DNA from 3 places in the Bradyrhizobium sp. FW305-F6 genome. Region 3 is predicted to be linked to each of the others. Evidence: predicted binding sites of a transcription regulator. Region 3 holds the regulator's gene; each other region holds the start of a gene.
What was found. The regulator PhoB, encoded in region 3, activates phosphate uptake and scavenging genes when phosphate is short. The targets are predictions, from matches to a motif close to TGTCATNNANCTGTCAT.

Region 1: the regulator PhoB is predicted to act here: its motif matches at 4,179-4,195, upstream of AC3WLX_RS04110 (DUF47 domain-containing protein).
Region 2: the regulator PhoB is predicted to act here: its motif matches at 3,303-3,319, upstream of AC3WLX_RS11835 (UDP-2,3-diacylglucosamine diphosphatase).

Annotation. Positions count from the first base shown of each region.
Region 1 covers NZ_JBYSYD010000001.1:827,818-837,631, reverse strand. Annotated here, with positions in the region: gene AC3WLX_RS04135 (ABC transporter ATP-binding protein) at 1-158, shown strand, start outside; gene AC3WLX_RS04130 (ABC transporter ATP-binding protein) at 151-897, shown strand; gene AC3WLX_RS04125 (ABC transporter substrate-binding protein) at 952-2,172, shown strand; gene AC3WLX_RS04120 (branched-chain amino acid ABC transporter permease) at 2,248-3,111, shown strand; gene AC3WLX_RS04115 (branched-chain amino acid ABC transporter permease) at 3,113-4,081, shown strand; gene AC3WLX_RS04110 (DUF47 domain-containing protein) at 4,238-4,882, shown strand; gene AC3WLX_RS04105 (inorganic phosphate transporter) at 4,978-5,982, shown strand; gene sugE (quaternary ammonium compound efflux SMR transporter SugE) at 5,975-6,289, opposite strand; gene AC3WLX_RS04095 (peptide chain release factor 3) at 6,446-8,068, shown strand; gene AC3WLX_RS04090 (UCP034077 family protein) at 8,273-8,851, shown strand; gene AC3WLX_RS04085 (NnrU family protein) at 8,922-9,506, shown strand; gene AC3WLX_RS04080 (class I adenylate-forming enzyme family protein) at 9,579-9,814, shown strand, end outside.
Region 2 covers NZ_JBYSYD010000002.1:118,170-127,983, reverse strand. Annotated here, with positions in the region: gene AC3WLX_RS11860 (cystathionine gamma-synthase family protein) at 1-255, shown strand, start outside; gene AC3WLX_RS11855 (CHRD domain-containing protein) at 330-749, opposite strand; gene AC3WLX_RS11850 (c-type cytochrome) at 897-1,820, shown strand; gene AC3WLX_RS11845 (Lrp/AsnC ligand binding domain-containing protein) at 1,830-2,075, opposite strand; gene thiD (bifunctional hydroxymethylpyrimidine kinase/phosphomethylpyrimidine kinase) at 2,204-3,004, shown strand; gene AC3WLX_RS11835 (UDP-2,3-diacylglucosamine diphosphatase) at 3,343-4,155, shown strand; gene AC3WLX_RS11830 (glycosyltransferase family 4 protein) at 4,169-5,212, shown strand; gene AC3WLX_RS11825 (threonine/serine dehydratase family protein) at 5,275-6,258, shown strand; gene AC3WLX_RS11820 (caspase family protein) at 6,426-8,222, opposite strand; gene AC3WLX_RS11815 (RbsD/FucU family protein) at 8,387-8,830, shown strand; gene AC3WLX_RS11810 (hypothetical protein) at 8,965-9,324, shown strand; gene AC3WLX_RS11805 (hypothetical protein) at 9,596-9,814, opposite strand, start outside.
Region 3 covers NZ_JBYSYD010000002.1:1,706,509-1,716,322, forward strand. Annotated here, with positions in the region: gene argF (ornithine carbamoyltransferase) at 238-1,173, opposite strand; gene AC3WLX_RS19460 (aspartate aminotransferase family protein) at 1,173-2,381, opposite strand; gene AC3WLX_RS19465 (GcrA family cell cycle regulator) at 2,841-3,353, shown strand; gene phoB (phosphate regulon transcriptional regulator PhoB) at 3,586-4,293, opposite strand; gene phoU (phosphate signaling complex protein PhoU) at 4,317-5,033, opposite strand; gene pstB (phosphate ABC transporter ATP-binding protein PstB) at 5,045-5,866, opposite strand; gene pstA (phosphate ABC transporter permease PstA) at 5,863-6,708, opposite strand; gene pstC (phosphate ABC transporter permease subunit PstC) at 6,713-7,702, opposite strand; gene pstS (phosphate ABC transporter substrate-binding protein PstS) at 7,929-8,942, opposite strand; gene AC3WLX_RS19500 (ATP-binding protein) at 9,088-9,814, opposite strand, start outside.

The DNA.
Region 1 (9,814 bases), on a different contig from region 3:
CCATCCTGATGGTCGAGCATAATCTGAGCGTCGTGGCCAACCTCTCCGACATCATCACCGTGCTGACGCGCGGGCAGGTGCTCGCGCAGGGCCATTACTCCGAGCTCACCAAGGACGAGCGCGTCAAGGAAGCCTATCTGGGAGCCGGTCATGGCTGACACTGCGATCGCCGAGGCTCCGGCCAAGGCTGCTGCCGGCGGGAACATCCTGCAAGTCCGCAATCTCGAAGCGTGGTATGGCGAGTCTCACATCCTGCACGGGATCAACTTCGACGTGAACGCGGGCGAGGTCGTCACCCTGCTCGGGCGCAACGGCGCGGGCAAGACGACCACGCTGAAGTCGATCATGGGCATCATCGGCAAGCGCACCGGCTCGGTGAAGTTCAACGACCAGGAGATCATCCGCGCAACCTCGGACAGGATCGCGCGCATGGGCATCGCCTTCTGCCCGGAGGAGCGGGGAATATTCGCCAGCCTCGACGTGCGGGAGAATCTGATGCTGCCGCCGGTGGTCCGCGCGGGCGGATTGCCGCTCGAGCAGATCTTCGAGCTGTTTCCGAACCTGAAGGAGCGGCTGAACAGCCAGGGCACCAAGCTGTCGGGCGGCGAGCAGCAGATGCTCGCGATCGCGCGGATCCTGCGTACCGGCGCGAGCTTCCTGATGCTGGACGAGCCGACCGAGGGCCTTGCGCCCGTCATCATCCAGCAGATCGGCCACACCATCGCGCGGCTCAAGAAAGAGGGCTTCACGATCCTCCTGGTCGAGCAGAACTTCCGCTTCGCCTCGACCGTGGCCGACCGATACTATGTGGTCGAGCACGGCAAGATCATTGACGGGTTTTCCAATTCGGAGCTTGCCGCCAACATGGACAAGCTGCACACCTATCTTGGTGTGTAGCCGTGCAGGCGGACGATTGAGAGTATCCATTAAAGCGATATTGGGAGGCGGATTATGAGACACGGCATTTCGGCAATGTTGCTTGGGACGGCCCTGGCGCTCGGCGCGGCAGGCGGCGCGGTCGCGCAGGACAAGAACATCAAGATCGGCGTGCTGACCGACAATTCGGGACTTTATGCCGACCTCGGTGGCGCTGGCTCGACCGTCGCCGCACAGATGGCGATCGAGGATTCCGGGCTCGCTGCCAAGGGCTGGAAGCTCGACCTGATCTCCGCCGACCATCAGAACAAGCCCGACATCGCCTCCACGATCGCTCGGCAATGGATCGACGTCGAGAAGGTCGACATCTTCATGGATGTCCTGAACTCCGGCGTCGCGCTGGCGGTGAACAACCTCGTCAAAGAGAAGAATTCCATCCTGATCAACACGGGTGCGGCGACGTCGGATCTCACCAATGCGCAATGCTCGCCGAACACGGTCCATTGGGTCTATGATACCTATATGCTCGCCAACAGCACCGGGCAGGCGCTGGTGAAGGCGGGCGGCGACACCTGGTATTTCCTCACCGCGGACTACGCCTTTGGCCACGCCCTCGAGCGCGACACCGCTGCGGTCGTGGTGAAGTCGGGCGGCAAGGTGATCGGGAACGTCAAGCATCCCCTGAATACTGCCGACTTCTCGTCGTTCCTGCTGCAGGCGCAGGCCTCTAAGGCCAAGATCATCGGCATGGCCAATGCCGGCGGCGACACCACCAACACCATCAAGCAGGCCGCCGAGTTCGGCATCGTTTCGGGCGGCCAGAAGCTTGCGGGCCTGCTGCTCTTCATCACCGACGTGCACTCGCTCGGTCTGAAGGTGGCGCAGGGCCTGAACTTCACCGAGACCTTCTATTGGGACATGAACGACGGCACGCGCGCGTTCTCCAAGCGCTTCTCCGAGCGCATGAAGAACAAGGCGATGCCCTCGATGGTGCAGGCCGGCGTCTATTCGGGCCTGCTGCATTATTTCAAGGCGCTGGAGGCGATGGGCGGCAATCCTCATGACGGGGCCAAGGTGGTCGCCAAGATGAAGGAGATGCCGACGGATGACGCGCTGTTCGGCAAGGGAACGATCCGCGTGGACGGTCGCAAGCTCCATCCCGCCTATCTGTTCGAGGTCAAGAAGCCCGAGGAATCCAAGGGGCCCTGGGATTACTACAAGCTGATCGGCACGACGCCCGGCGACCAGGCCTTCCGGCCGCTGTCGGAAAGCGCCTGTCCGCTGGTGAAGAAGTAACGTTGAACGATGCAGGCCGGCGCGCGACGGCACCGGCCTGTTTTTGAGGAATAGAAGGGACCGGGTGCGGGATCGATGCAGGCTCTCTACGCTCAGCTACTGGTGGGACTGATCAACGGCTCGTTCTACGCGCTGCTCAGTCTCGGGCTAGCCGTGATCTTCGGCATGCTCAACATCATCAATTTCGCCCATGGCGCGCTCTACATGATGGGCGCCTTCGTCGCCTATTTCCTGTTGAACCTCGGCGGCATCAACTACTGGTGGGCGCTGTTGCTGGCGCCCATCATCGTCGGCGTCTTCGGCATGATCCTGGAGCGGACCATGCTGCAATGGCTGACCGGGCTGGATCACCTCTATGGCCTGCTGCTGACCTTCGGCATCGCGCTGATCGTCCAGGGCGTGTTCCAGAACTATTTCGGCTCCTCCGGCCTGCCTTACGCGATTCCGGACCAACTCAAGGGCGGCATGAATCTCGGCTTCATGTTCCTGCCGATCTACCGCGGCTGGGTCGTGGTGTTCTCGCTGGTGGTGTGTCTTGCCACCTGGTTCCTGATCGAGAAGACGCAGCTCGGTGCCTATCTGCGTGCCGCCACCGAAAACCCGACCTTGGTGCGCGCTTTCGGCATCAACGTTCCGCGCATGATCACGCTCACTTACGGGCTCGGCGTCGGCCTCGCCGCGCTCGCCGGCGTGCTTTCGGCGCCGATCAACCAGGTGCGGCCGCTGATGGGCGCCGACCTTATCATCGTCGTGTTCGCGGTGGTCGTGATCGGCGGCATGGGTTCGATCATGGGCTCCATCATCACCGGCTTCGCGCTCGGGGTGATCGAGGGCCTGACCAAATATTTCTACCCCGAGGCCTCCAACACCGTCGTGTTCGTGCTGATGGTGCTGGTGCTCTTGGTGAAGCCAACGGGATTGACGGGAAGGGCGGCCTGAGATGACAACCCTGACGGACGACACGCTGCCGGCAGCCCCGCGCGCGGTGCGCGACGAGATGATCGTGTTCTTGCTGATGGCGCTGCTGCTGGCCGCGGTACCTTTCACCGGCGTCTACCCATTCTTCGTGATGCAGGCGCTCTGCTTCGCGCTGCTCGCCTGCGCCTTCAATCTCTTGATCGGCTATGGCGGCCTGTTGTCGTTCGGCCATGCGATGTTCTTGGGGACCGCCGGCTATTGCAGCGCGCATGCGCTGAAGGTCTGGGCGCTTCCGCCCGAGCTCGGCATTCTCGTCGGCATCGCCGCGGCCTTCGTGCTCTCGATCATCACGGGCTACATCTCGATCCGCCGCCAGGGCATCTATTTCTCGATGATCACGCTGGCGCTGTCGCAGCTCCTGTACTTCATCTACCTCCAGGCGCCGTTCACCCACGGCGAGGACGGTATCCAGGGCATACCCCAAGGTCTGATGTTCGGCGTCCTTGATCTCTCCAAGCCCACGGTGCTGTACTATGTGGTGCTGGCTGGCTTCCTCGCCGGCTTCCTCCTGATCTTCCGCATCATCAACTCGCCGTTCGGCGAAGTCCTGAAGGCGATCCGCGAGAACGAGCCGCGGGCGATCTCGCTCGGCTACCGCACCGACCAGTACAAGTTCCTTGCCTTCGTCCTGTCAGGCACGCTGGCCGGCTTTGCCGGCTCGCTGAAAGTGTTCGTGGCACAGAACGCCTCGCTTACCGACGTGCACTGGACGATGTCGGGCGAGGTCGTGCTGATGACGCTGGTCGGCGGTCTCGGAACCATTTTCGGTCCCGTGGTGGGCGCCTTCGTGATCATCGCCATGCAGCAATATCTGGCGGGCTTCGGCCAGTGGGTGACGGTGATCCAGGGCGCGATCTTCGTGATCTGCGTGCTCACTTTCCGCCGCGGCGTCGTCGGAGAAATCGCGCATTACTTCCGGCGGTCGCTTTAAGTAGCTGATTTACAATCGGATTGGCGGCCATCTGAAAGCGGTGGATGACCCGGCTCCGCGGGCATGAGATGACACGCGCGCGGATCGTAAATGGTCTATGACAGTTTTGTGACGGCCCCTTGGGGCCTGGCCATTTCCAACCGGTAGCCTATCCCCATGATGCGATGGTTTCGTGCGTTCCTGCCCAGGGAAGAGCGGTTCTTCGACCTGTTTGACCGGCATGCCCAGACCGTGATCCAGGGCGCGATTGCGCTCCAGGGCGTGCTCAACGGAGGCGAGGAGACGCCGGTTTACTGCCAGCGCGTCAACCAGTTCGAGAACGACGCCGACAACATCACCCGGGAGGTGCTCACGGCGGTGCGCCGCACCTTCATCACCCCGTTCGACCGCGGCGACATCAAGAACCTCATCACGTCGCTGGATGATGCCATCGACCAGATGCAGCAGACGGCCAAGGCCGTCATGCTGTTCGAGGTCCGCAGCTTCGAGCCGCCCATGCGCGAGATCGGCGGGCTCTTGATCGAATGCGCCAATCTGGTCGGGCGCGCGCTGCCGTTGATGCAGTCGATCGGCCCGAACGTCGCCATGCTCACGGCCATCACCGAAGAACTCGGCAAGCTGGAGGGACGGGTGGACGACCTCCACGACATCGGGCTGAAGGAGCTGTTCCTCAAGCATCGCGAGGGCAATGCGATGGACTTCATCGTCGGCGCCGAGATCTACGACCATCTCGAAAAGGTCGCCGACCGCTTCGACGACGTCGCCAACGAGATCAACAGCATCGTCATCGAGCAGGTTTAGCGCATGATCCGGAAAAGTGTGCAGCGGTTTTCCTTCGCGACAAACGCAAGACGCGTTTGCGCGGAGATCATGCGCCAACTTTGAGGCTGGCCGCCGTGGATGCTGCGCTGGGTCTTCCCATCCTGGTCGGCTTGATCGCCGTCGCGCTGCTGTTCGACTTCCTGAACGGCCTGCACGACGCCGCCAATTCGATCGCGACCATCGTCTCGACCCGCGTGCTGCGGCCGCAATACGCGGTGTTCTGGGCCGCTTTCTTCAATTTCATCGCCTTCCTGGTGTTCGGCCTGCACGTCGCCCAGACCATCGGCACCGGCATCATCGATCCCGCGGTCGTCGACGCGCAGGTGATCTTTGCCGCGCTCGTCGGTGCCATTGTCTGGAACCTCGTGACCTGGGCGCTGGGCATCCCGTCCTCGTCCTCGCACGCGCTGATCGGCGGCCTCGTCGGCGGCGGCCTGGCCAAGGCGGGCATTTCCGCGGCCGTATGGAGCGGCCTGTCCAAGACGGTGCTGGCCATCGTGCTCTCGCCCCTCGTCGGCTTCCTGCTCGCGATGATGCTGGTGGCGATCGTGTCTTGGGCCTCGGTGCGCTCGACGCCGTTCGCGGTCGATCGCGCCTTCCGCATCCTGCAATTCGCCTCCGCCTCGCTTTATTCGCTCGGCCACGGCGGCAACGACGCGCAGAAGACCATGGGCATCATCGCGGTGCTGCTCTATTCGCAGGGCCATCTCGGCAGCGAGTTTTCGGTGCCGTTCTGGGTGGTGCTGTCCTGCCAAGCAGCGATGGCGCTGGGCACGTTGATGGGGGGCTGGCGCATCGTCCGCACCATGGGCCTGCGCATCACGAAATTGACGCCGATGCAGGGCTTTTGCGCCGAGACGGGGGGCGCCGCGACCCTGTTCATGGCCACCTATCTCGGGGTTCCCGTTTCGACCACCCACACCATCACCGGTGCCATCGTCGGCGTCGGGGCCGCCCGCCGCGTCTCCGCGGTGCGCTGGAACGTCGCCAGCTCCATCGTCTACGCCTGGGTGATCACCATCCCGGCCTCGGCCATCGTCGCAGCGCTGACCTGGTGGGCGGTCGAGATCTTCAAGTGACGAGCTTCAGCCCGATGATGCCTGCAACGATCAGCCCAATGCTGGCAAGCCGGAGCGCGGTGGCCGGCTCGCCGAACAGGACCATGCCGAGCGTCGCGGTGCCGACCGCCCCGATGCCGGTCCAGACTGCATAGGCGGTTCCAACGGGCAGTGATTTGAGCGCAAGTCCGAGCAGGATGACGCTGCCGGCCATGGCCGCGAGCGTGACCACGGATGGCACCAGCTTGCTGAAGCCCTCGGTGTATTTCAGCCCGATGGCCCAGACGATCTCGAGAAGACCGGCAACGAACAGGATGCTCCAGGCCATGACGACCCTCCATTCATGGCAGGGTCGTCCCCGCGGCTGCTGTGCTGATGGCGGGGAGGCCGTCCTCCCCAAAGCCGATATGGGGCTGGCCGGACGCCTCCGCAATCACCAAATGAGGCTTGATCAGGCCCGTTTTCCCTGCCACACGCTCCCGCCATGTCCGACATCGCCGCCAATACCGCCGAATCGCCGGCCCGTTCCCCGCTTGCCGCCGAAGTGGCGCGGCGGCGGACCTTTGCGATCATCTCCCATCCTGACGCCGGCAAGACCACGCTGACCGAGAAGCTGCTGCTGTTCGGCGGCGCGATCAATCTCGCCGGCCAGGTCAAGGCCAAGGGCGAGCGGCGCAACACCCGCTCGGACTGGATGAAGATCGAGCGCGAGCGCGGCATCTCGGTCGTGACGTCGGTGATGACCTTCGAATTCGAAGGCCTCGTCTTCAACCTCCTGGACACGCCGGGCCACGAGGACTTTTCGGAAGACACCTATCGCACGCTCACCGCGGTCGATTCGGCGGTGATGGTGATCGACGCCGCCAAGGGCATCGAGGCGCGCACCCGCAAGCTGTTCGAGGTCTGCCGCCTGCGCGACATCCCGATCATCACCTTCATCAACAAGATGGACCGCGAGAGCCGCGACGTGTTCGAGCTGCTCGACGAGATCGAGAAGACGCTGGCGCTAGATACCACGCCGATGACCTGGCCGGTCGGCCGCGGCCGCGACTTCCTCGGCACCTATGACGTCGTCAATGGCGGCGTGCGCCTGCTCGAAGGCGGCGGCGCCAAGACCGGCGCGGCCCAGCAGATCGCGATCGAGGAGCTGGCCAAGCTCAACGCCAATCTCGACGTCTCCGCGGTGAAGGACGAGCTCGAGCTGGTCACCGAGGCCTCGAAGCCGTTCGAGCTCGAAGCCTTCCGCGAAGGCCATCTGACGCCGGTCTATTTCGGCAGCGCGCTGCGCAATTTCGGCGTTGGCGACCTCCTGGAAGGGCTCGGAAAGTTCGCGCCCGAGCCGCGCGCGCAGGACAGCGACCAACGCAAGGTCGAGGCCACCGATCCGCGCATGAGCGCCTTCGTGTTCAAGATCCAGGCCAACATGGATCCGAACCACCGCGACCGCATCGCCTTTGCGCGGCTCTGCTCCGGCAAGCTCAGCCGCGGCATGAAGGCCAAGCTGGTGCGCACCGGCAAGAGCATGCCGCTGTCGAGCCCGCAATTCTTCTTCGCGCAGGATCGTTCGGTGGCGGACGAGGCTTTCGCGGGCGACGTCGTCGGCATCCCCAACCACGGCACGCTGCGGATCGGCGACACGCTGACCGAAGGCGAGGATTTCAACTTCGTGGGCGTGCCGAGCTTCGCGCCGGAAATCGTCCGCCGCGTCCGTCTCACCGACGCGATGAAGGCGAAGAAGCTGAAGGAAGCGCTGCAGCAGATGTCGGAGGAGGGCGTGGTGCAGGTGTTCCGCCCGCGCGACGGCGCCCCGGCACTCGTCGGCGTGGTCGGCGCTCTGCAGCTCGACGTGTTGAAGGCGCGGCTGGAGGCGGAATATTCGCTCCCGGTCGAGTTCGAGGTCAGCGAGTTCCAGCTGGCGCGCTGGGTTTCCTCTGACGACCGCAAGAAGCTCGACACCTTCATCGCCGCTAATACCTCCAGCATCGCGGACGACGTCGACGGCGATCCCGTCTATCTCGCCCGGAATGAGTTCTATCTCGGCTACACCAAGGAACGTGCCGAGGGCATCGAGTTCAGCAACGTCAAGGACGTCAAGAAGAAGGGGTAGGGGCGGGCGATCCGCCGGCTCCACGCTCCGCCGTCATTCCCCGCGAAGGCGGGGAATCCAGTACGCCGCAGCCCATCGATTCAATCATTGCCGTCACGGAGTACTGGGTCGCCCGGTCAAGCCGGGCGACGACACCGGGGTTAAACGCGCGCATGTGAACGCGTCTAGGCTTGACGTGTCCATTCGCGATACCACGTTCGCATGATGTGGCGCAGCATTCTCGTCATCCTCATGCTGGCGATCTCGACCGCCGCCGCTGCCGACGCGCGACCCCGCCAGATCAATCCGATTCCGTTCTCGCACGAGCCGTGCAGCGTACTCGACGGCGAGCCCTGCACGCCGTCCTACTGCAGCCCGCTGGAGCCCGGCCCCTGCATCCCGGAGATTGACTATCCTTACGGCCAGAATCTCCAGCTCACGATCCAGAGCGTTCCCTCCGAAGCCGATCGCGCCAAATACCAAAAGCCCGATCACGATCTCGACACGATCGGTGACCTCTTCGCCGCGCTGCGCAGCTGCTGGTCGCCGCCAACGGACCATGCGCGTGCGGGCATGCAGATGTCGGTGCGATTCAGCTTCAACAAGGCGGGTGGCCTGATCGGCCCGCCGCGCCTGACCTTCGCGACGCCCGGCGTCCCCGCCGAAACCCGAACCACTTACCTCAACGCGATCAATTCATCGTTGAAGGCGTGTCTGCCGCTGAAATTCACCGGCGGACTCGGTGGCGCGCTGGCAGGGCGCCCCATCGCGATCCGCTATGTCGACAATCGCGAGCTCAAGTAGCGCATCAGTTGCGACCCGCGGCCAATCGATGATACCTCAGAGGCGGGGGCTGCTTTGCGGGGAGGATGTCGTGGGTCTGCTGGTGATGATCCTGGGGCTGGTGCTGTTTTTCGGGGCCCATGTTTTCACGACGAGGCGCGACGCGCGCGCGCAGGCCATCGCGAGGATGGGTGAGGGGACCTACAAGATCCTCTACTCGCTGGTCTCGCTGGCCGGGCTCGCGCTGATCATCTGGGGCTATGCCCACTACCGAGCCACCGGCTGGATCGATGTCTGGTATCCGCCGAAGGCGATGAAGCACATCACGCTCGCACTGATGCTCCCCGCGGTGATCCTGGTCGTGGCGTCCTATCTGCGCGGCCGCATCTACGCGACGCTGAAGCATCCGATGCTCGCCGGCGTCAAGCTGTGGGCGGCGGCGCATCTGCTCGCCAATGGCGATCTCGGCTCCATCATCCTGTTCGGCTCGTTCCTGGGCTGGGCGGTGTTTGATCGCATCACGCTCAAGCGTCGCAATGACGGCGGAGCGCCGCCGATACCGGTCGGGGGCGTCAGCAACGATCTGATCGCGGTCGCGGTCGGCGTCGTCGCTTATCTCGCGCTGGCCTTCGCGTTCCATCCGGTCGTGATCGGCGTTCCCGTGATCGGGGTCTAGCCAATCAGCGCAAGACGGTGCCGTGTGACCGTGCGGGGAAGATAACAAGAGCAACAAGCCGAGGGCCCTTCGATGGACTGGTCGCAATCTCAGATCCCGCCGATGCGGCTGGAGACGCGCTTCGGCGACCGGGTGGTGCCGGCATTTTCGGATCGGCCCGCGAACCTTTGGGCGATGATCGCGGAGGCGCGCGATCGCAACCCGGATGGCGAGGCGCTGATCGCAGGCCATGTCCGCCTGAGCTGGCGGCAGGCGATAGAGCAGGCCGCGCGGATCGCGGCGGGCTTTCGCAAGCTCGGCCTTGCGCG
Region 2 (9,814 bases), 1.6 Mb from region 3:
TTCTCCTTCGACATCGCCGGCGGCAAGGAGGCCGCAGTGAAGTTTCTCAACGCGCTGCAGATCCTCAAGCTGGCGGTCAGCCTCGGCGGAACGGAATCGCTCGCGAGCCTGCCCGCGACCATGACCCATTCCGGCGTGCCCGCCGACATCCGCCAGAAGATCGGCGTGCTCGATTCCACGATCCGGCTGTCGATCGGCATCGAGAACCCGTCGGACCTGATCGCCGACCTCACGCAGGCGTTGAACGCGGCTTGAGGGCATCGGGAATCGAAAAGGCCGGGCGCGCCCTCCGTCGCGCCCGGCCTCTCCGTGAAGTGCAGCCCTGAGGCTTACTTCGTCACCTGGCCGCGGATCTCGCCGCCCGGGTTCGCCGCCGTGTGGATGTTGATGTAGTATTTGCCGCCGAGCAGATCGGAGGCCTGTGCGTCCGTGAGGGTCGCTTCACCCTTGACCGGGCTCGAGGCCGCATTCGGGATCGGGACGGCAACGCCGGCGTTCTTGCCGGCCTCGGCCGGACCATGGAAATGCGCGGCGGTGGCGGGGCCGGAGAGGCCGGAATAGGTGACCGTCCAGGACAGCTTCTTGCTGGCGGCATCGTAGTCCAGATCGGCCGTTCCGGTGGCGCTGCTGGTGTTGGGGGGAACTTCGGACTTGCCGTCCAGGGTCGCCTTCAGTTTCTCCGCGCCGGCCGGGGCGGCGAAGGCAACGGCAGCTCCGAGTGCCAGTATGGCAAGAACGGCTTTGGTCATGGGTCTCTCCCTGTTGAGGCCTGATTGCCCTTCAAACAGTATGTCATGCGATTTATTCCGGCATGGCAGCTGGCGGTCTAAAATATTCGTGGTTGGCTCGGGCGCAACATGACCCTTAAGTTCGCGCGCTCACGATGGAATGATCGAATGCTGCTACGAACGCTTTTTGCCGCCGTGATCGCCGCCGGCGCGGCGTTCGCCCTCTATTGGTGGTTGACCGCCCCGGCCGTGCTGGCCTTGCCGGCGCCGAGCCGCAGCCCCGACCTCGCCAACGGGCAGGAACTGTTCAACGCCGGCGGCTGCTCATCCTGTCATGCCACCCCCAACCAGCCCGATCGCCTGCGGCTTGGCGGCGGGCTGGCGATCGGCTCGCCGTTCGGGACTTTCTATGGGCCCAATATTTCTCCCGATCCGGCCGATGGGATCGGCCGCTGGAGCGAGGCCGATTTCGTCAACGCCGTGATGCGCGGCGTCTCGCCCACGGGCACGCACTATTTTCCCGCGTTTCCCTACACGTCCTATCGTCTTGCCAGCATCGATGACGTCCGCGACCTCTTTGCCTATCTGAAGACGCTGCCGCCGGTGTCCGGCAAAGTGCGCGACCACGCGCTGCCGTTTCCCTTCAACATTCGCCGCAATCTCGGCATCTGGAAACAGCTGTTCATGGACACTGCGCCGTTCGTCGCGGACGCCGCACGTTCGCCGCAATGGAATCGCGGCGCCTATCTCGTCAACGGGTTCGGCCATTGCGCCGAATGCCACAGCCCGCGCAATGCGCTCGGCGGCATCATCGGCAGCCAGCGCTTTGCCGGCGGGCCCAATCCGGAAGGCGAGGGCTGGGTGCCCAACATCACGCAGCAGGGCATCGGCAACTGGAGCGAGAAGGATATCGCGGATTTTCTCGAGACCGGCGACATGCCCGAGGGCGACAGCGCGTCGGGCGCGATGCGGGCGGTGATCAAGAATCTGGCGCAACTGACGGCGGAAGACCGCGCCGCGATGGCCGTGTATCTGAAGTCACTTCGGCCGGTGCAGGGACCGACACCGCCCCAGCGCCAGCAAGGCAGCTGAGCCGCAACGCTAGCCCGTGCCGAACGCCTTGAAGGTGATGATGGTGAGGGTGTCCTGGATGCCCGGCAGAACCTGCACCTTCTCGTTCACGAAATGACCGATGTCGGTATCCTTGTCGACGTAGAACTTCACCAGGAGGTCGTATTGGCCGGCCGTGGAATAGATCTCGGAGGCGATTTCGGCTTCGGCAAGCGCATTGGCCACCGTATAGGACTGGCCGAGCTTGCATTTGATCTGAACGAAGAAAGGAACCATCGCGGACACTCCGAAAGCGTAGTCTTCCGGCTAATAGGCCAAAACCGGCCGGATTTAGCAAGCGTGCTTGCTGGGTTCGGCGCGAGCTTGCTAAGACGGGTGATGGCTCGAAAACGCGGAAAATCGTCATGACGACCCCGGTCGCACTCACCATCGCCGGCTCCGATTCGAGCGGCGGCGCCGGGATCCAGGCGGACCTGAAGACCTTCGCCGCGCTCGGCGTCTACGGCGCCTCCGTGATCACGGCATTGACGGCGCAGAACACGCGCGGCGTCACCGGCATTCACGCGGTGCCAGCCGGGTTCGTCACCGCGCAGATCGACGCGGTGTTCTCCGATCTCGACGTCGGCGCGGTGAAGATCGGCATGGTGGCCCAGGTCGCCAGCATCGATGCGATCGCGGCCGCGCTGTCGCGCTGGAAGCCGCGGCATATCGTGCTCGATCCCGTGATGGTGGCGACATCAGGCGACCGCCTGCTCGCCAGTGAAGCCGTCGATGCCCTGCGCACCAGGCTGATCCCGCTGGCATCGGTGATCACGCCCAATCTGCCCGAGGCCGCGGCGCTGCTCGACGAACAGGTCGCGGCGAGCGAGGCGGAGATCGAAAGCCAGGGACGGCGGCTGCTGGCGCTGGGCTGCCGTGCGGTCCTGATCAAGGGCGGACACGGCGAGGGCGCGGAGAGCATCGACTATCTCGTCGGCACGGACACCGTGATCGCGCTCGCCGCGCCGCGCATCGCCACCCGCAACACCCACGGCACCGGCTGCTCGCTGTCCTCGGCCGTCGCGGCGGGGCTGGCCAAGGGCGAGGATCTGGAGACCGCCGTGCGCAATGCCAAGGCCTGGATCAGCGCCGCGATCGCAGCCGCCGACCGCTTCAGCGTCGGTCACGGCCACGGGCCGATCCACCATTTCCACAGGTTCTACTGATCCGTTTCACCCTCCCCTGGAGGGGGAGGGTCGGCTCACATTGAGCGCAGCGAGATGTGAGACGGGGTGGGGTGAAGGCCTCTCCGCGTCTGACAGTGCCCTAGAGGAGAGATCACCCCACCCCGCTCGCGCTGCGCGCGATCGACCCTCCCCCTCCAGGGGAGGGTAAGAGTTCATCTCTGGCTCCGGGGTCTCGCGCACCCCTGCGACCCCATGTCGCCTGATTGTCGCATGCGACTGATATTCGCGGGGAGGGCGAGGCGAGGTTTGATTCGTATCTGAGGGCGCCTCAAGGGTTGGTCATCCCCCTGTCACGGGACATTGTTACAGGCTGGCGCATGGGAAGTTACGATGTGAGTGACGAGAGCCCTGAGCGGCGCTTTCGCACGTTGTTCATCTCCGACGTTCATCTCGGAGCCCGCGGTTCTCAAGCCGATCTTCTGCTCGACTTCCTGCGCTACCACGACGCCGAGACCATCTATCTGGTCGGCGACATCGTCGATGGCTGGGCGCTGAAATCGAGCTGGCACTGGCCGCAATCGCACAACGACCTCGTCCAGAAGTTGCTGCGCAAGGCCCGCAAGGGCGCCAAGATCATCTACATCCCCGGCAATCACGACGAGTTCCTGCGCAACTATTACGGCACGCATTTCGGCGGCATCGACGTGGTCGAGAACACGGTTCACGCCGGCGCGGACGGCAAGCGCTATCTCGTCATCCACGGCGACATCTTCGATCTCGTGGTGCAGAACGCGCGCTGGCTCGCCCATCTCGGCGACAAGGCGTACGACTTCGCGATTCAGATGAACCGCCTGGTCAACTTCTTCCGCCGCCTGTTCGGCGTGCCCTATTGGTCGCTGTCGCAATGGGCCAAGCAGAAGGTCAAGAACGCCGTCAACTATATCGGCGCGTTCGAGCAGGCACTCGCCGCCGAGGCGAGGCGGCACGACGCCGATGGCGTGATCTGCGGCCACATCCACTACGCCGTGATCCGCGACGAGGGCGGCATCCGCTACATGAATTGCGGCGACTGGGTCGAGAGCTGCACGGCGCTGGTCGAGCACGACGACGGTCATTTCGAGATCATCACCTGGGCGGATCATTTGCAGAAGCCGGCGGCGGTTCCGCAGGTTGCAGCCCGAGCTGCATGACAGAGGCCGCCTGATGCGCATCCTGGTCGCGACCGACGCCTGGCACCCGCAAGTCAATGGTGTGGTTCGGACGCTGACCAAGCTCGCCGACGCCGCCAAGGGATTCGGCGTCGAATTCACGTTCCTGACGCCGCAATCGTTCCGCACCTTTGCGATGCCGAGCTATCGCGACGTGCGGCTCGCCATGCCGCGTCCGGCGCGCATTGCGAAGCTGATCGAGGAAGCAAGCCCCGACAGCATCCACATCGCGACGGAAGGGCCGATCGGCCTGATGGTCCGCCGCTATTGCCGCCAGCGCAGGCTGCCGTTCACGACCAGCTTTCATACCCGCTTCCCCGAATATGTCCGTGCCCGCGTGCCGGTACCGGGCTCGCTGATCTGGCGGGCGCTGCGCCGCTTCCATAGCCCCAGCCGCGCCGTGATGGCGGCGACGCCTGCGCTTGCGCGCGAACTCACCGAGCGCGGTTTCGACAATGTCGTTCTGTGGCCGCGCGGCGTGGATACGGCCCTGTTCCATCCTCGCGTGATCGATCTCTGCCTGCCCGCACCGGTGTTCCTGTCGGTCGGCCGGGTCGCGGTGGAGAAGAATCTCGAGGCGTTCCTCGCGCTCGATCTGCCCGGCACCAAGGTGGTCGTCGGCGACGGCCCCGCGCGCGCCTCGCTGGAAGAGGCCTATCCCGATGCGATCTTCCTCGGCGAGAAGCACGGCGAGGAACTGGCGGACATCTATGCGGCGGCCGACGTGTTCGTGTTCCCCAGCAAGACCGACACTTTCGGCCTGGTCCTGCTGGAGGCGCTCGCCAGCGGGCTGCCGGTAGCGGCCTTCCCGGTGAAGGGCCCGCGCGACGTGATCGGCGGCGCGCCGGTGGGCGCACTCGATCACGATCTGCGCAATGCCTGCTTCGCCGCACTCGACATCAGCCGTCAGGACTGTGTTGAATTCGCCGCGAATTGTACTTGGGAGGCCTCGGCGCGCGTCTTCATCGACAGCATTTCGGCGGTCGGCGCGGTGCTGCCCGGCCGTATCGGGGCGGAACAGCCACTCCGGGTGGCCTGAGCGGGAGGATCCTCTCGCGGAGGTGTCTTGCCCGGCCCTCATCGGCCGCGATAACATCAGCCATGACCGAACAGCTCCTCCCGATCGGCCCCGCCGATATCGACGCGGCAGCGCGCGTGATCGCGCCCTACGCCATCCGCACCCCGCTGTTGTCCTTTCCCGTGCTCAACGAGCGCGTCGGTGCGAAAGTCTTCCTGAAGCCCGAGATGCTCCAGCGCACCGGCTCGTTCAAGTTCCGCGGCGCCTTCAACAAGGTGTTCTCGATCCCGCAGGACAAGCGCGCCGGCGGCGTCGTCGCGTTCTCCTCCGGCAACCATGCCCAGGGCGTGGCGGCGGCGGCAAAGATCCTCGACATGCAGGCCACCATCGTGATGCCCGCCGATGCGCCGCTGTCCAAGCGCGAGCGCACCAAGTCCTACGGCGCCGAGGTCGTGCTGTACGACCGCGACCGCGACGACCGCGAGGCGATCTCGCGCGGCATCGCCGAGAAGCGTGGCGCGACGCTGGTCAAGCCCTATGACGATCCCTTTGTGATTGCGGGGCAGGGCACCGCCGGCCGCGAGATTGCGGAGGACATGGCGACGCTCGGTCTTGCCCCTGATATCGTGGTGGCCCCGGCCTCCGGCGGCGGCCTGATCGCGGGCGTCGCGACCGCGATCAAGGCGCGCTATCCGCGCGCCGAAATCGTGGTGGCCGAGCCCGAAGCCTTCGACGACCACGGCCTGTCATTGACGGCTGGCCATCGTGAGCCGCACGCACCGGCGGGCCGCACCATCTGCGATGCGCTGATGGCGCTGATCCCCGGCGAGATGACCTTTGCGATCAACAGCAAGCTGCTCGCGCGTGGCGTCACGGCGTCGGACAAGGAAGTCGGCGCGGCCGTCGCCTTCGCCTATCGCGAGCTGAAGCTCGTGGTGGAGCCCGGCGGCGCGGTGGGCCTTGCCGCGCTGCTCGCGGGACGCCTGGATGTGACGGGGAAGAACGTCGTCATCGTGCTGTCCGGCGGCAATGTCGATGCAGAATTGTTCGCGGAGCTGGTGGCGTAGCTGTCATTCCGGGGCTCGCGAAGCGAGAGCCCGGAATCCATTCATCCACCAACTCTGCCGCCCGATGGATTCCGGGCCTGCGCCTTGCGGCGCATCCCGGAATGACAAAAACATGAAGACGGGGCAGAGCGGTCACGCTCTGCCCCTCGTCTTGCGACTCATCGCAATCACCGCATGAAGCCGCCGCGGCGATTGCCGCCATTGTTCATGCTGGGGGCCTGGTTCATCGACTGCCGGAAGTTGTTGTTGCTGCTGACCATGCGGCTCGGCACCGTGTTGAGCTGCGGCCGGTGGTTCGGCACGTTGTTTTGCATCTGCACCTTGTTCACCGGGTTGTTGTTGAGCTTGACGATGCCGGTGTTGCCGTTGTTGACGCGGATGGGATGGTTCTGCGTCTGAACGGGCTTCACGTCGACAGTCGAACCGCCCTTGCCGACGTTCACCGGCATGCTCACGATCTTGCCCGGCCTGGCGTTGCCGCCATTCGGAGTGGTGTTGGTGGCAGGCAAGGTCACGATCTTGCCGGAGCCGCCAGCGTTGTTGGTGGTATTGGTCGGCGCCGGCAGGGTGACGATCTTGCCCGGCGTCTGCGACGGCTGGTTCGGCTGGTTGTTGTTGCCGGTCGGCAGATTGACGATCTGACCGCCATTGCCGAGCTTGCCGATCACCTTGCCGTCGAGCGGTTTCTGCACAACCGGCAAATTACCATTCACCTGCGCGCCATTACCCTGCTGCAGCAGCGGCATGTACTTGGGCTGGCCGAGACTGCCAATCTTGATGGTCGGGGCAATGGTCTGCGGCGCCAGGAACTTGGTCGCCTGCATCAAGGGGATCTGCTTCGGCTGCGCTTGCAGCTTCAGCGCGACCTGCGCATAGGGGCTGTTGCCGTAGCTGTCATAGAAGCTCTTGTAGGCGACCGGCGAATTGGCGAGCACCGCCTTGTGCCAGGCCTGCGAGATCAGGATGTTGTTGAGCAGCCAGCGGACGTGGTCGCACAGCGGGTCGTGCGGATACATCCGGATGAACTCCTGATAATATTCCGGACGGCCCTCGGACACGACGTAGTCATAGGCCTGGCGCGTCGAACGGCTCGGCAGGTTGGAAGCCACCTGCACCACGGGCGCTTTCACCGGCGCGCGGTTGGCGGCGACGGCGGTGTCACCGAAGAAGGTGAAGTCTGAGGTCAGCGAGGAGCTCTCCCACGGGATCTGCGCGCCGCTGGTGGTCTGGTTGACCTGCAGGCGCACACGCTTGAACAGCTGCTCGATCGGCACGTTGGGCTCGCGCGCGACCTTCAGAAAGGCCTGCGTGTAGGGGCTGTGACCATCGGTGCCGTCGAGCGCCTCAGTGCCCGGAGCCGTCGAGTAGCCGACGATCGAGCCGTTCGGCGCGTCGACGATTGCAAGGCCGCGGCCGGCGTCGTTGACCTCGGGGAACGGATTGTTGCGGCAGGCATCGAGAATGACGATGCGCATGCGGCTCGGGATCGTCTCCAGCGTCGACATCACGTCGACGAGGCGCACCGAATTGTTGACGAGCTCAGTCGGGCTGGAGACCTTGGCGTCGACGGGAACGAGATAGTTCTCGCCGGCGAGCTGCACGCCATGGCCGGCGTAGTAGACCATCGCCACCGTGTTCGGACCGCGCGAGGCGACCTTGGCGGAAAAGTCCTGAACGACGCGGAGCATGTCGTCCTGGGTCAGATCGGTGGCGGCGACCACTTCGAAGCCCGCCGAATTCAGGAACTGCGCCATCGATTGCGCGTCGTCGTCGGGGTTCGCCAGTTGCGGCGCGTTCCGGTAGTTCGCATTGCCGATCACCAGCGCGACCCGCTGCTCCGGGCCTTGCAGCGCAGTGGGGGCAGGCTGGACCGGCGCGACCTGCGCGGAAACGGGCCCGCAGGTAAAGCCGAACAGGCTTCCAAGCAGGCTTGCCGTCATCAGGAAAGGCTTTAGGCGGAACATGGCGTGCTCCTCTGGCACTGATCTCGATGCGAGATTGGTTGCGAGCAAGCCTGGCTGCGTTCGAGTTTGAATACCGTGATCCCTGTCACCATGACGGTGGACGTGATCTGAATCACGCCGGGAACCTGCTATGGTGAACGATCGATGAGAGGACCTTCCGCCACATGCTGAAATCGATCGATCCCATCCTCACGCCCGATCTGCTCTGGCTGCTCGCCTCCATGGGCCACGGCGACGACCTCGCGGTCGTCGACGCCAACCATCCGGCGGCGCGTATAGCGCAAAGCACATCGTCGCAGCGCCTGATCCAGCTGCCAGGCATGAGCATGGAGGTCGCCATCCGCGCCATCATGTCGGTCTATCCGCTCGACGATTTTGATCCCGATCCGGTGCGCGTGATGATGCCTGTGGACGGTCCCGACCGCGTGCCCGAGGTGCAGCATGCGGTGCTGGCCGAGATCGTGCGCGGCGCCGGGCTCGCCGTCGCGCCCGGCAAGCTCTCGCGCTCGGATTTCTATCGTGCGGCTGCAGCGAGCTTCGGTGTGGTGCAGGTTGGCGATAGCAGGGGCTATGGCTGCTTCCTGATCCGCAAGGGCGTGATCAGCTAGCGTGCCGCGTTCGATGACGCACGCTTGGTGCAAATCGGATGCGGTCATCGCGTACGATGATCCGCGCATGGCCCCGTTCATTCAGCACTCGAATTTGAATGGCGTTCTCGCGGCCGACTGTCTAAAATCAACCCATGTCTCGCCTTATGTGTCTATTCGTTGCTATCATCCTGTCGCTGCTGCCGGCCGTCGCGCCCGTCGAGGCCGCGCAAAAGCGTCCCAAGCCGGTCTGGAAAGGCTATGGCTTCCTGCCGGGCTATCGGCAGCCGCTCAGCAACAGCATCCCGCTCTACAAGCAGAAGGACGCGATGCAGCGCCTGTCGCGCGCCGACCGGCGCCATTGGTACATCGACCCGGTTCCGCAATATTATCGCTGGGACGGCGAGTGGCACTATTTCGGCCGTCCCGGATTCAACGGCGGCCGCTACAACGGCGGCAGTTATGGCCCGTGCTGGACCCGCACGCCGATCGGTGCGGTGTGGAATTGCGGGTGAGGAGTAGCTGACGGCGCCTGCTGTCATTGCGAGCGCAGCGAAGCAATTCGGAGTCTTTCCGCGGAGGGATTCTGGATTGCTTCGCTGCGCTCGCAAGGACGGGAAGGTGGGAGTGTGCGCCTCAACGATCTCGTGCCCCGGACGCAGCGCAGCGCTTCTTAAGCGGTGCGCTGCTGAGCCGGGGCCCAGTTTTGCGGCCGAGGGCGTGGCTTTGGGTCCCGGATCTACGCTTCGCTTGTCCGGGACACGAAAGTGAGTACGCAGCGCCTCCTCACGAGAAGAACGCGATCTTCTCGGCCTGGGTCATGCGGCGGATCGGGGCGAGCGGGTCGTTGGCCGGGGCGCGCGGTTTTTGCAGGATGCCGCTGGCGAGGATGGTGGCGCCGAGCGAGGCGTCGGACATGGAGGCGATGGAGGCGGGCAGGGGCGAGGGCATCGGCAGCGTTGCGGTCGGGGCCGATGATGCTGCGGCCGCCATCGGTGGGGCCTG
Region 3 (9,814 bases):
GGGGAACCTCAAACTCAGTGTCGTCCCGGGGGCGCGCAAAGCGCGAGCCCGGGACCCATAACCACAGGGTGACGTTATTGCGCGAGATGACAACTCCGAGTCATCGCCAAACTCAATCCTGTGGCTCTCGCGACGAGCGCAAGCGCTCGCGCGGAGGTCCCGGATCGGCGCTTCGCTTCGCTGCGCTTGTCCGGGACGACAATTGCTTGTGAGGCCGCAGCCGGGCTTCCAGCGCACCTACTTCACTGCGTCGAAACACCAGGCCAGAATGCCCTTCTGTGCATGCAGGCGGTTTTCGGCCTCGTCGAACACGACCGATTGCGGGCCGTCGATCACCTCATCGGTGACCTCCTCGCCGCGATGCGCAGGCAGGCAATGCATGAACAGCGCATCTGGCTTGGCCAGCGACATCAGCTTGCCGTTGACCTGGTAGGGCTTGAGCACGTTGTGGCGATGCTCGCCCTCCTTGTCACCCATCGACACCCAGGTGTCGGTGACGACGCAATCGGCGCCGCGCACGGCGGCTTCCGGATCGGTGCCGAGCACGATCGGCGCGCCGGTCGCCTTGATCCAGTCGCGCATCGCCTTTTTCGGCGCGAGCTCCGGCGGCGTCGCGACATTGAGCTGGAACTTGAAGCGCTCGGCAGCATGGGCCCAGGACGCCAGCACGTTGTTGTCGTCGCCCGTCCAGGCCACCGTCCTGCCCTCGATCGGGCCGCGATGCTCCTCATAGGTCATGAGGTCCGCCATCACCTGGCAGGGATGCGAGCGTCGCGTCAGCCCGTTGATAACGGGCACGGTGGCGTTGGCCGCGAGCTCCAGCAACGCGTCGTGATTGAGGATGCGGATCATGATGGCGTCGACATAGCGCGACAGCACGCGCGCGGTGTCGGCGATGGTCTCGCCGCGGCCGAGCTGCATCTCGGCACCGGTGAGCATGATGGCTTCGCCGCCGAGCTGGCGCATGCCGACGTCGAACGAGACGCGGGTCCGCGTTGAGGGGCGCTCGAAGATCATCGCCAGCGTCTTGCCTTCGAGCGGCTTGACCGGCTGCTGCGCCTTCTGCTTCGCCTTCATCGCGGAGGACGCCGCGAGCATGCGCTTGAGCTCCGACAACGGCAGCTCGTTGATGTCCAGAAAGTGCTTCGGGGTCTTGTTGGGCGTCTGGCTCATCAGCTTGCCGCCCGCTTGGTCTGGCTGGACGAGATCGCAGTGCAGGCACGTTCGAGCCTGATGACGCTGTCCTCGATCTCGGCTTCAGTGACGATCAAAGGCGGCAGGAAGCGCACGACATTGTCGCCGGCACCGACGGTGAGCAGTTTTTCGGCGCGCAACGCCGCAACCAGATCGGCGGAGGGCACCACCGCCTTGATGCCGACCAAGAGCCCCTCGCCGCGCACCTCGCTGACGATGCCGGGGTGTCGGTCAACAACGGAGGCGAGCTTCTGCTTGAGCAGCAGCGACATCTTTTGCACATGGTCGAAGAAGCCGGGCTTGAGCATGACATCGAGCACGGCATTGGCGGCCGAGATCGCGAGCGGATTGCCGCCGAAGGTCGAGCCGTGCGAGCCGGGCCCCATGCCGGCGGCCGCCTCCGCGGTCGCCAGCACCGCGCCGATCGGGAAGCCGCCGCCGAGCGCCTTGGCCAGCGACATCACGTCGGGTGTGACGCCGGTACGCTTGTAAGCGAAGAGATCGCCGGTGCGGCCCATGCCGGTCTGCACCTCATCGAAGGCGAGCAGGAGGCCGCGCTCGTTGCAGAGCTCGCGCAGCGCCTTCAGGAAGCCGGCAGGCGCAGAACGAACGCCGCCCTCGCCCTGGATCGGCTCGATGAGAATGCCGGCGGTGTGCGGGCCGATCGCCTTCTTCACAGCCTCCAGATCGCCATGCGGCACCTGGTCGAAGCCGTCCATGGGCGGACCAAAGCCCTCGAGATATTTTGCAGATCCGGTCGCAGCGAGCGTCGCCAGCGTGCGACCGTGGAAGGCGCCCTCGAAGGTGATGAGGCGATAGCGCTCCGGATGCCCCTTGGAGAAGTGATGGTGGCGCACCAGCTTGATCACGCCTTCCAGCGCCTCCGCGCCGGAATTGCAGAAGAAGACGAAGTCCGCAAAGCTCTCGTTGCAAAGGCGCGCCGCGAGCTTTTCGCCGTCCGGGCTCTGGAACAGGTTCGACATGTGCCAGAGCTTCGTCGCCTGCTCCTGCACGGCCTTGACAAGCTCCGGATGAACATGACCAAGCGCATTCACCGCCACGCCCGAAGTGAAATCGAGATAGCGATCGCCGTTGGTGGCGATCAGCCAGCAGCCTTCGCCACGCTCGAAACCGAGGTCGGCCCTGGCGAAGACGGGGAGCAAATGCGGCGCTGCGCTGTTAGTCATGACGGCCACTTGAATGTTGCGGACGGTATGACGCGCGCATTGCGCAACGCACCACTGACCGGCCCCGGAAAACGAAACGTGCCGCCTTTTAAGGGCGGCACGTGGCACTATCTTATGCTTGGCAAGACGGGTGTCAATGCCACCCGGAAAGCCTCGCGAAACGCTGAATCCGTAGTCTTGCGGTGCCGATTTTGCGGGGTTTTCACTACGGAACATGTGGAAGCGAGTCTGCGGACTCTTGCGCGAGAGTCACGCCATATTGTAGCGTTTGGACTGTCAGATACGACATCTCGTGCAGCAGTTCTGATCCCAAGAGTCCTCATGTACCGGCGTAACGTTCGGGCGTCTTGAGCGCGCCCGGCGAGCCTTAAGGGATTCTGGCGGCACGGGTTTTTCACGGCTTAGGCATTCGCTGCGAAGGCCCCAGGATGGCAGGCGCGCAGCGAGGGAAAGGGTGCAATGACGGTTTTGACCTGGTCCGATGATCGCGTCGAGCAGCTGAAAAAGCTTTGGGAGGCCGGACTTTCGGCCAGCCAGATCGCGGCGGAGCTCGGCAATGTGACCCGCAACGCCGTGATCGGCAAGGTGCACCGGCTCGGCCTGTCCGGTCGCGCCAAGAGCCCGTCATCGGCAGCGCCGCGGCCGCGGAAGGCGCGGCCCGCGCAGCACATGATGCGGGTGACGCGGCCCGTCGCGCGCGGCAACACCGCGCTGGCGCAGGCCTTCGAGGTCGAGGTGGAGGCAGAGCCTGTCACCTACGACAACGTGGTGCCGATGAGCCAGCGGCTGTCGCTGCTGGAATTGAACGAGGCGACCTGCCACTGGCCGGTCGGCGATCCCTCGAGCCCGGATTTCTTCTTCTGCGGCGGCAAGGCGCTCTCCGGCCTGCCCTATTGCGCCCAGCATTCGCGCGTGGCCTATCAGCCCGCAGCGGACCGGCGCCGCGCAGCACCAAAGCCGGGCACGCGGTGAGTTCGTTAATCTACCTGATGGCAGTCGTGAAGCGATCACGGCTCCAGTAACTCGGTGTCATCCCCGCAAAGGCGGGGATCCATAGCCACAGGGCGCAGTCGTTGCGCGAGATGGTCATTCCGAGTCTTCGCCAAACCTCGTCCTGTGGTTATGGATCCCGGGCTCGCGCTGCGCGCGCCCCGGGATGACGGCGAGATTGAAGCCGCAGCTCGCTAATCCGAGATCAAGAAACTCAGGTCTGCTCCGCCTTCGCGAAGCGATCGTCCAGCGCGTAGCCGGCGCCGCGGACGGTGCGGATCGGGTCCTGCTCGCGGCCTAGGTTGAGCAGCTTGCGCAGGCGGCCGATATGGACGTCGACGGTGCGCTCGTCGATGTAGATGTCGCGTCCCCAGACGCTGTCGAGCAGCTGCTCGCGCGAGAACACGCGGCCGGGATGCTCCAGGAAGAACTCCAGGAGGCGATATTCGGTCGGGCCGAGGTCGATCGGCCGGCCCGAGCGTGCCACGCGGCGCTTGTCGCGGTCGAGCTCGATGTCGCCATAGGCCAGCACGGTGGCGAGCCGCTCGGGGCTGGCGCGCCTGAGCAGGCCCTTCACGCGGGCGAGCAGCTCCGGCACCGAGAACGGCTTGACGATGTAATCGTCGGCGCCGGTCGCAAGTCCCCGCACCCGCTCGCTCTCCTCGCCACGCGCGGTGAGCATGATGATCGGCAGCTGCTTGGTCTCCGGGCGGGTGCGCAGGCGCCGGCACAGCTCGATGCCCGACAGGCCCGGCAGCATCCAATCGAGCACGATCAGGTCGGGAATGTGCTCCTTGAGGCGGGTATCGGCATCGTCGCCGCGCATCACCGTCTCGACGTCATAGCCGTCGCCTTCGAGGTTGTAACGAAGAAGCTCTGTGAGAGCTTCCTCGTCCTCAACCACCATAATGCGTGCGCCCATGGTGTCGTCGCTCCTTAAGGTCTTCAGGTATTCGGTATCGTCGTGGCGAAGGTCGTCATGTCGCCCTTCGGCCGCTTGTCGGTGATCGCCTGGCCCTCGATCATGTAGAACACGGTCTCGGCGATGTTGGTGGCATGGTCGCCGATCCGTTCGATGTTCTTGGCGCAGAACATCAGGTGGATGCAGAACGAAATGTTGCGCGGATCCTCCATCATGTAGGTGAGGAGCTCGCGGAACAGCGAGGTGCAGATCGCGTCGACTTCCTCGTCGCCCTTCCACACCGCCATCGCCGCCGGCAAATCGTGCGCGGCATAGGCGTCCAGCACCGACTTGACCTGCTGTTGCACGAGGTCGGTCATGTGCTCCAGGCCGCGGAACAGCTTCAGCGGGTGGAAGTCCGTCTCCAGTGCTGCGACGCGCTTGCCCATGTTCTTGGCGAGGTCGCCGATGCGCTCGAGATCGGTCGCGACGCGCATGGCGCCGACGATCTCGCGCAGGTCCACCGCCATCGGCTGGCGGCGGGCGATCGTGAGCACCGCGCGCTCCTCGATGCGCTTCTGCAGCGTGTCGATATCGGTGTCGGTGGCGACGACGCGCTGGCCGAGCGGGACGTCGCGGCGGATCAGCGCGTCGACGGAATCGACGATCATGCGTTCGGCGATGCCGCCCATTTCGGCGACCAGGCGCGTGAGTTCCTGGAGGTCGCTGTCGAAGGCCTTTACGGTATGTTCAGAACCCATGTTCCGTCTCCTCAGCCGAACCGGCCGGTGATGTAATCCTGCGTGCGCCGGTCTGTCGGCGACGTGAAGATCTTGCTGGTGTCGTCGAACTCGATCAGCTCGCCGAGATACATGAAGGCGGTCTTGTCGGAGACGCGCGCCGCCTGCTGCATGTTGTGGGTGACGATCGCGATCGTGTAGTTCTCGGACAGTTCCTGGATCAGCTCCTCGACCTTGGCGGTCGAGATCGGATCGAGCGCCGAGCAGGGCTCGTCGAACAGGATCACCTCGGGCCGCACCGCGACGGTGCGGGCAATGCAGAGGCGCTGCTGCTGACCGCCGGAGAGCGAGAGGCCGGAGGCGTTGAGCTTGTCCTTGACCTCGTTCCACAGCGCGCCGCCACGCAGCGCCTTCTCGACCCGGCCGTCCATCTCGGATTTCGAGATCTTCTCGTAGAGACGGATGCCGAAGGCGATGTTCTCGTAGATCGTCATCGGGAACGGCGTCGGCTTCTGGAACACCATGCCCACGCGCGCGCGCAGCAGGTTGAGGTCGAGCTTGGGGTCGAGGATGTTGGTCTGGTCGAGCAACAGCTGACCGTCCGCGCGCTGGCCCGGATAGAGATCGTACATCCGGTTGAAGATACGCAGCAGGGTGGACTTGCCGCAGCCGGACGGGCCGATGAAGGCCGTGACGCGGTTGGCGCCGAGCACCAGGTTGATGTTCTTCAGCGCGTGGTGATCGCCATAGTAGAAGTTGAGGTTGCGCGCCGTGACCTTGGCGGGCGCCTCGGGAAGCGGCTGCGAGCCGGGGTGAACGGTCGGCGCACTGACGGAAACAGACATTTCACTCATTTCGGAGTCCTCTCGGCGCCGATGATGCGCGCGCCAATGTTAAGGGCAAGCACGGTCAGGGTAATCAACAACGCGCCGCTCCAGGCGAGCTGCTTCCAATAGGCGTAGGGGCTCTGCACGAAATTGTTGATGGTCACCGGCAGGTTGGCCATCGTCTTGTCCAGGCCCAGGCTGAAGAACTGGTTCGAGAGCGCAGTGAACAGCAGCGGCGCCGTCTCGCCGGCGACGCGTGCGGTGGCGAGCAGCACGCCGGTGATCAGGCCGGCCCGTGCCGCGCGATACGCGATGCGCTTGATCACCAGCGAGCGCGGCAGTCCCAGCGCGCTGGCGGCTTCACGCAGCGGATTCGGCACCAGCAGCAACATGTCCTCCGTGGTGCGCACCACGACCGGGATCACGATGACGGCGAGCGCCAACGCGCCTGCAATCGCCGAGAAGCCGCGCATCGGCACCACCACCGCGCCATAGATGAAGAGGCCAATGATGATCGAAGGCGCCGACAGGAGAATGTCGTTGATGAAGCGGATCACCGAGGTCAGCTTGTCGTTGCGGCCGTATTCGGCAAGATAGGTGCCCGCGAACATGCCGAGCGGCGCGCCGATGCCGACGCCGATCGCGGTCATGATCAACGAGCCGACGATGGCGTTGCGCAGGCCGCCCTCGGTCGATCCGGGCGGCGGCGTGTCGGCGGTGAAGACCTGGAAGCTGAGCCCGGCCAGGCCGTTGTAGAACAGCGTGACCAGGATCAGCGCGAGCCAGGTGACGCCGAACGCGGCGGCTGCGATGCAGAGACCGCGAATGATGATGTCTCCGCGGCGGCGGCGTGCATAGATCGGGTTCATGGCTTCACTTCCCGGCCTTGGTTTCGAGGCGCATCAGCATCAATCGGGCGGCTGCGAGCACGAAGAACGTCAGCACGAACAGGAGCAGACCGAGCAGGATCAGGCCGGACTGGTGCAGGCCGTCGCTCTCGGCGAACTCGGAGGCGATCGCCGCCGAAATCGTCGTGCCCGGGGCGAAGATCGACGAGGAGATCCGGAACGAGTTGCCGATGATGAAGGTCACCGCCATGGTCTCGCCGAGCGCGCGTCCCAGCGCCAGCATGACGCCGCCGATGATGCCGACGCGGGTGTAGGGGATCACCACGCTGCGGACGACTTCCCACGTGGTGCAGCCGACCCCATAGGCGGCTTCCTTCAACACCGGCGGCACCGTCTTGAAAACGTCAACCGAGATCGAGGTGATGAAGGGCAGCACCATGATGGCGAGGATCAGCGCGGCGTTGAACAGGCTGAGATAGGACGGGGGACCGGCGAAGATCGCGCCCAGCACGGGAACGCCGTCGAACACGCTGATCATGAATGGCTGGAAGGTGTTGGCCAGGAACGGGCCCAGCACGAAGAAGCCCCACATGCCGTAGATGATCGAGGGAATGCCGGCGAGCAGTTCGATCGCCATGCCGATCGGGCGGCGCAGCCATTGCGGACAGAGCTCGGTGAGGAAGATCGCAATGCCGAGACCGACGGGAATGGCGATCAGCATCGCGATGAAGGAGGTGACGAGCGTGCCGTACATCGGCCCGAGCGCGCCAAGCACAGGCGGATCGGCCGAAGGGGCCCAACGCTGCGTCCACAGGAACGACAGGCCGTATTCCTTGATCGCCGGGAAGGCGCCCACGATCAGCGAAATGATGATGCCGCCGAGAATGAGCAGCACCGAGATCGCAGAAAGCCGCGTGATCCAGTAGAAGGTGACGTCACCCAGCTTGAACGCGCTCAACGCCTTGGCGCGGTCATACGGTCCGGCAGCATCAATTACATTGCTCTCGACAGCCATCTCAGCCACGCCGATCCCCTATTTTACGTCACGCCATATACACGCCGCCAATAGAGGCGGTCATGTCGACAATCTGTCCCGCGCGCTCGGGAAAGTTTAACCGGGCCCGCGAGGTGCGCGGCCCGATGGGAGATACTCCCAACGGACCCGGAATCTCGAAGGCTCCGGGCTCTCTCGCTTCACTCGCGCCCCGGAAATACGGGGCGCGAGCTTCGCGACGGTGCAATCAGCTCTTAATTTCCGACGACCACGTCTTCTCGATCTGCTTCACGACCGAGTCGGGCATCGGGATGTAGTCGAGCTCCTCCGCCATCTTGTCGCCCTTCTCGAACGCCCACTTGAAGAACTTGATGGCTTCCTGGGATGCCGCCTTGTCGGTCGCATCCTTGTGCATCAAGATGAAGGTCGCACCCGTGATCGGCCACGACGTTTCGCCCGGCTGGTCGGTCAGGATCACATAGTAATTCTTGGAGCCGGCCCAGTCGGCATTGGCGGCTGCAGCCTGGAAGGCCGCAACGGTCGGCTGCACGGTCTTACCAGCCTTGTTGATCAGGGCACCGTAGGTCAGCTTGTTTTGTTTGGCATAGGCATACTCGACATAGCCGATCGAGTTCTTGGTCTGGCTGACATTGCCCGCGACGCCTTCATTGCCTTTGGCGCCTACACCCGCTGGCCACTCGACGGCGGTACCGGCACCGACCTTCGTCTTCCACTCGGCATTGGTCTTCGAAAGGAAATCGGTCCAGATGAACGTGGTGCCGGAGCCGTCCGAGCGACGCACGACGGTGATGGCGTCCGAGGGGAGCTTCACCTTGGGGTTAAGCTTGGCGATCGCTGGGTCATTCCACGTCTTGACCTTGCCCAGATAGATGTCGCCCAGCAACTCACCAGAAAACACCAGCTCGCCCGACTTGATCCCTTCGAGATTGACGACCGGCACCAAGGCACCCATCGCCTGCGGCCACTGGATCATTCCATCCTTTTCAAGTTGCTCGGACTTGAGCGGCATATCGCTCGCGCCGAAGGTCACGGTCTTGGCCTGGATCTGCTTGATGCCGCCACCGGAACCGATCGACTGGTAGTTCAGACCGTTGCCCGTCTCCTTCTTGTAGGCGTCAGCCCACTTCGAATAGAGCGGGAACGGGAAGGTCGCGCCGGCACCCGTGATGTCAGCGGCAAGCGCCACCGTCGTCGATGCGGCGACCAAGCCGACAGCGACCATCGTCTTGATGAAATTCATGCTGGTCTCCATACAGGGGAGCGAAGCGCCATCAGCGCCCGATCGCGCTCCCCGCGCCGCCCCGTTTAGGAGCGGACCGCTGTGCTTTTACGAAGGTTACGTGACAGTTGGATGACACAGTCAATCCATTGAAATCACTGAGATTTCAGCTCGCGACGGGAGCCTTTCCCTGAGGAAAACAAGCGGTGAAGGTGGCGCCCTGTTTGGGCACGCTTTCGATCAGAAGCCGGCCGCGATGACGGTTAAGAATATGTTTCACCAGCGATAATCCGAGCCCGGTGCCGCCCTGCGAGCGGCTGTCGCCGACATCGACCCGGTAGAACCGCTCGGTCAGCCGTGGCAGATGTTCCGGAGCGATGCCCGGGCCGAAATCGCGGACCATGATCCGGATTTCCTGAGTTCCGTCAGCGGCCGGGGCTTGATTCAGCGACACGATGACGCGTCCGCCCGAGGCGCCGTATTTGAGCGCATTCTCGATCAGGTTCTCGAACAGGCGAAGCAGCTCCTCACGGTCCCCCGCAATCATCACCGGTGGGTCCGGCAGTTGGATCTCGACCTCGACCTGACGCTCGCGCGCCAGCGGCTCGAGCCCGTCGGCGACCTGGCGGATGATCGGGATGAGATCGACCAGGGTGTCGGGCCGGACATGGGCGGACAGCTCGACCCGCGACAGCGACAAGAGATCGTCGATCAGGCGCGCCATGCGGGTGGCCTGGTTGTGCATGATGCCGAGGAAGCGCTCGCGGGCCTTGGGATCGTCCTTGGCCTGGCCCTGGAGCGTGTCGATGAAGCCCGACAGCGCGGCGAGCGGCGTGCGCAGCTCGTGGCTGGCGTTGGCGACGAAGTCGGCGCGCATCTCTTCGACCCGGCGC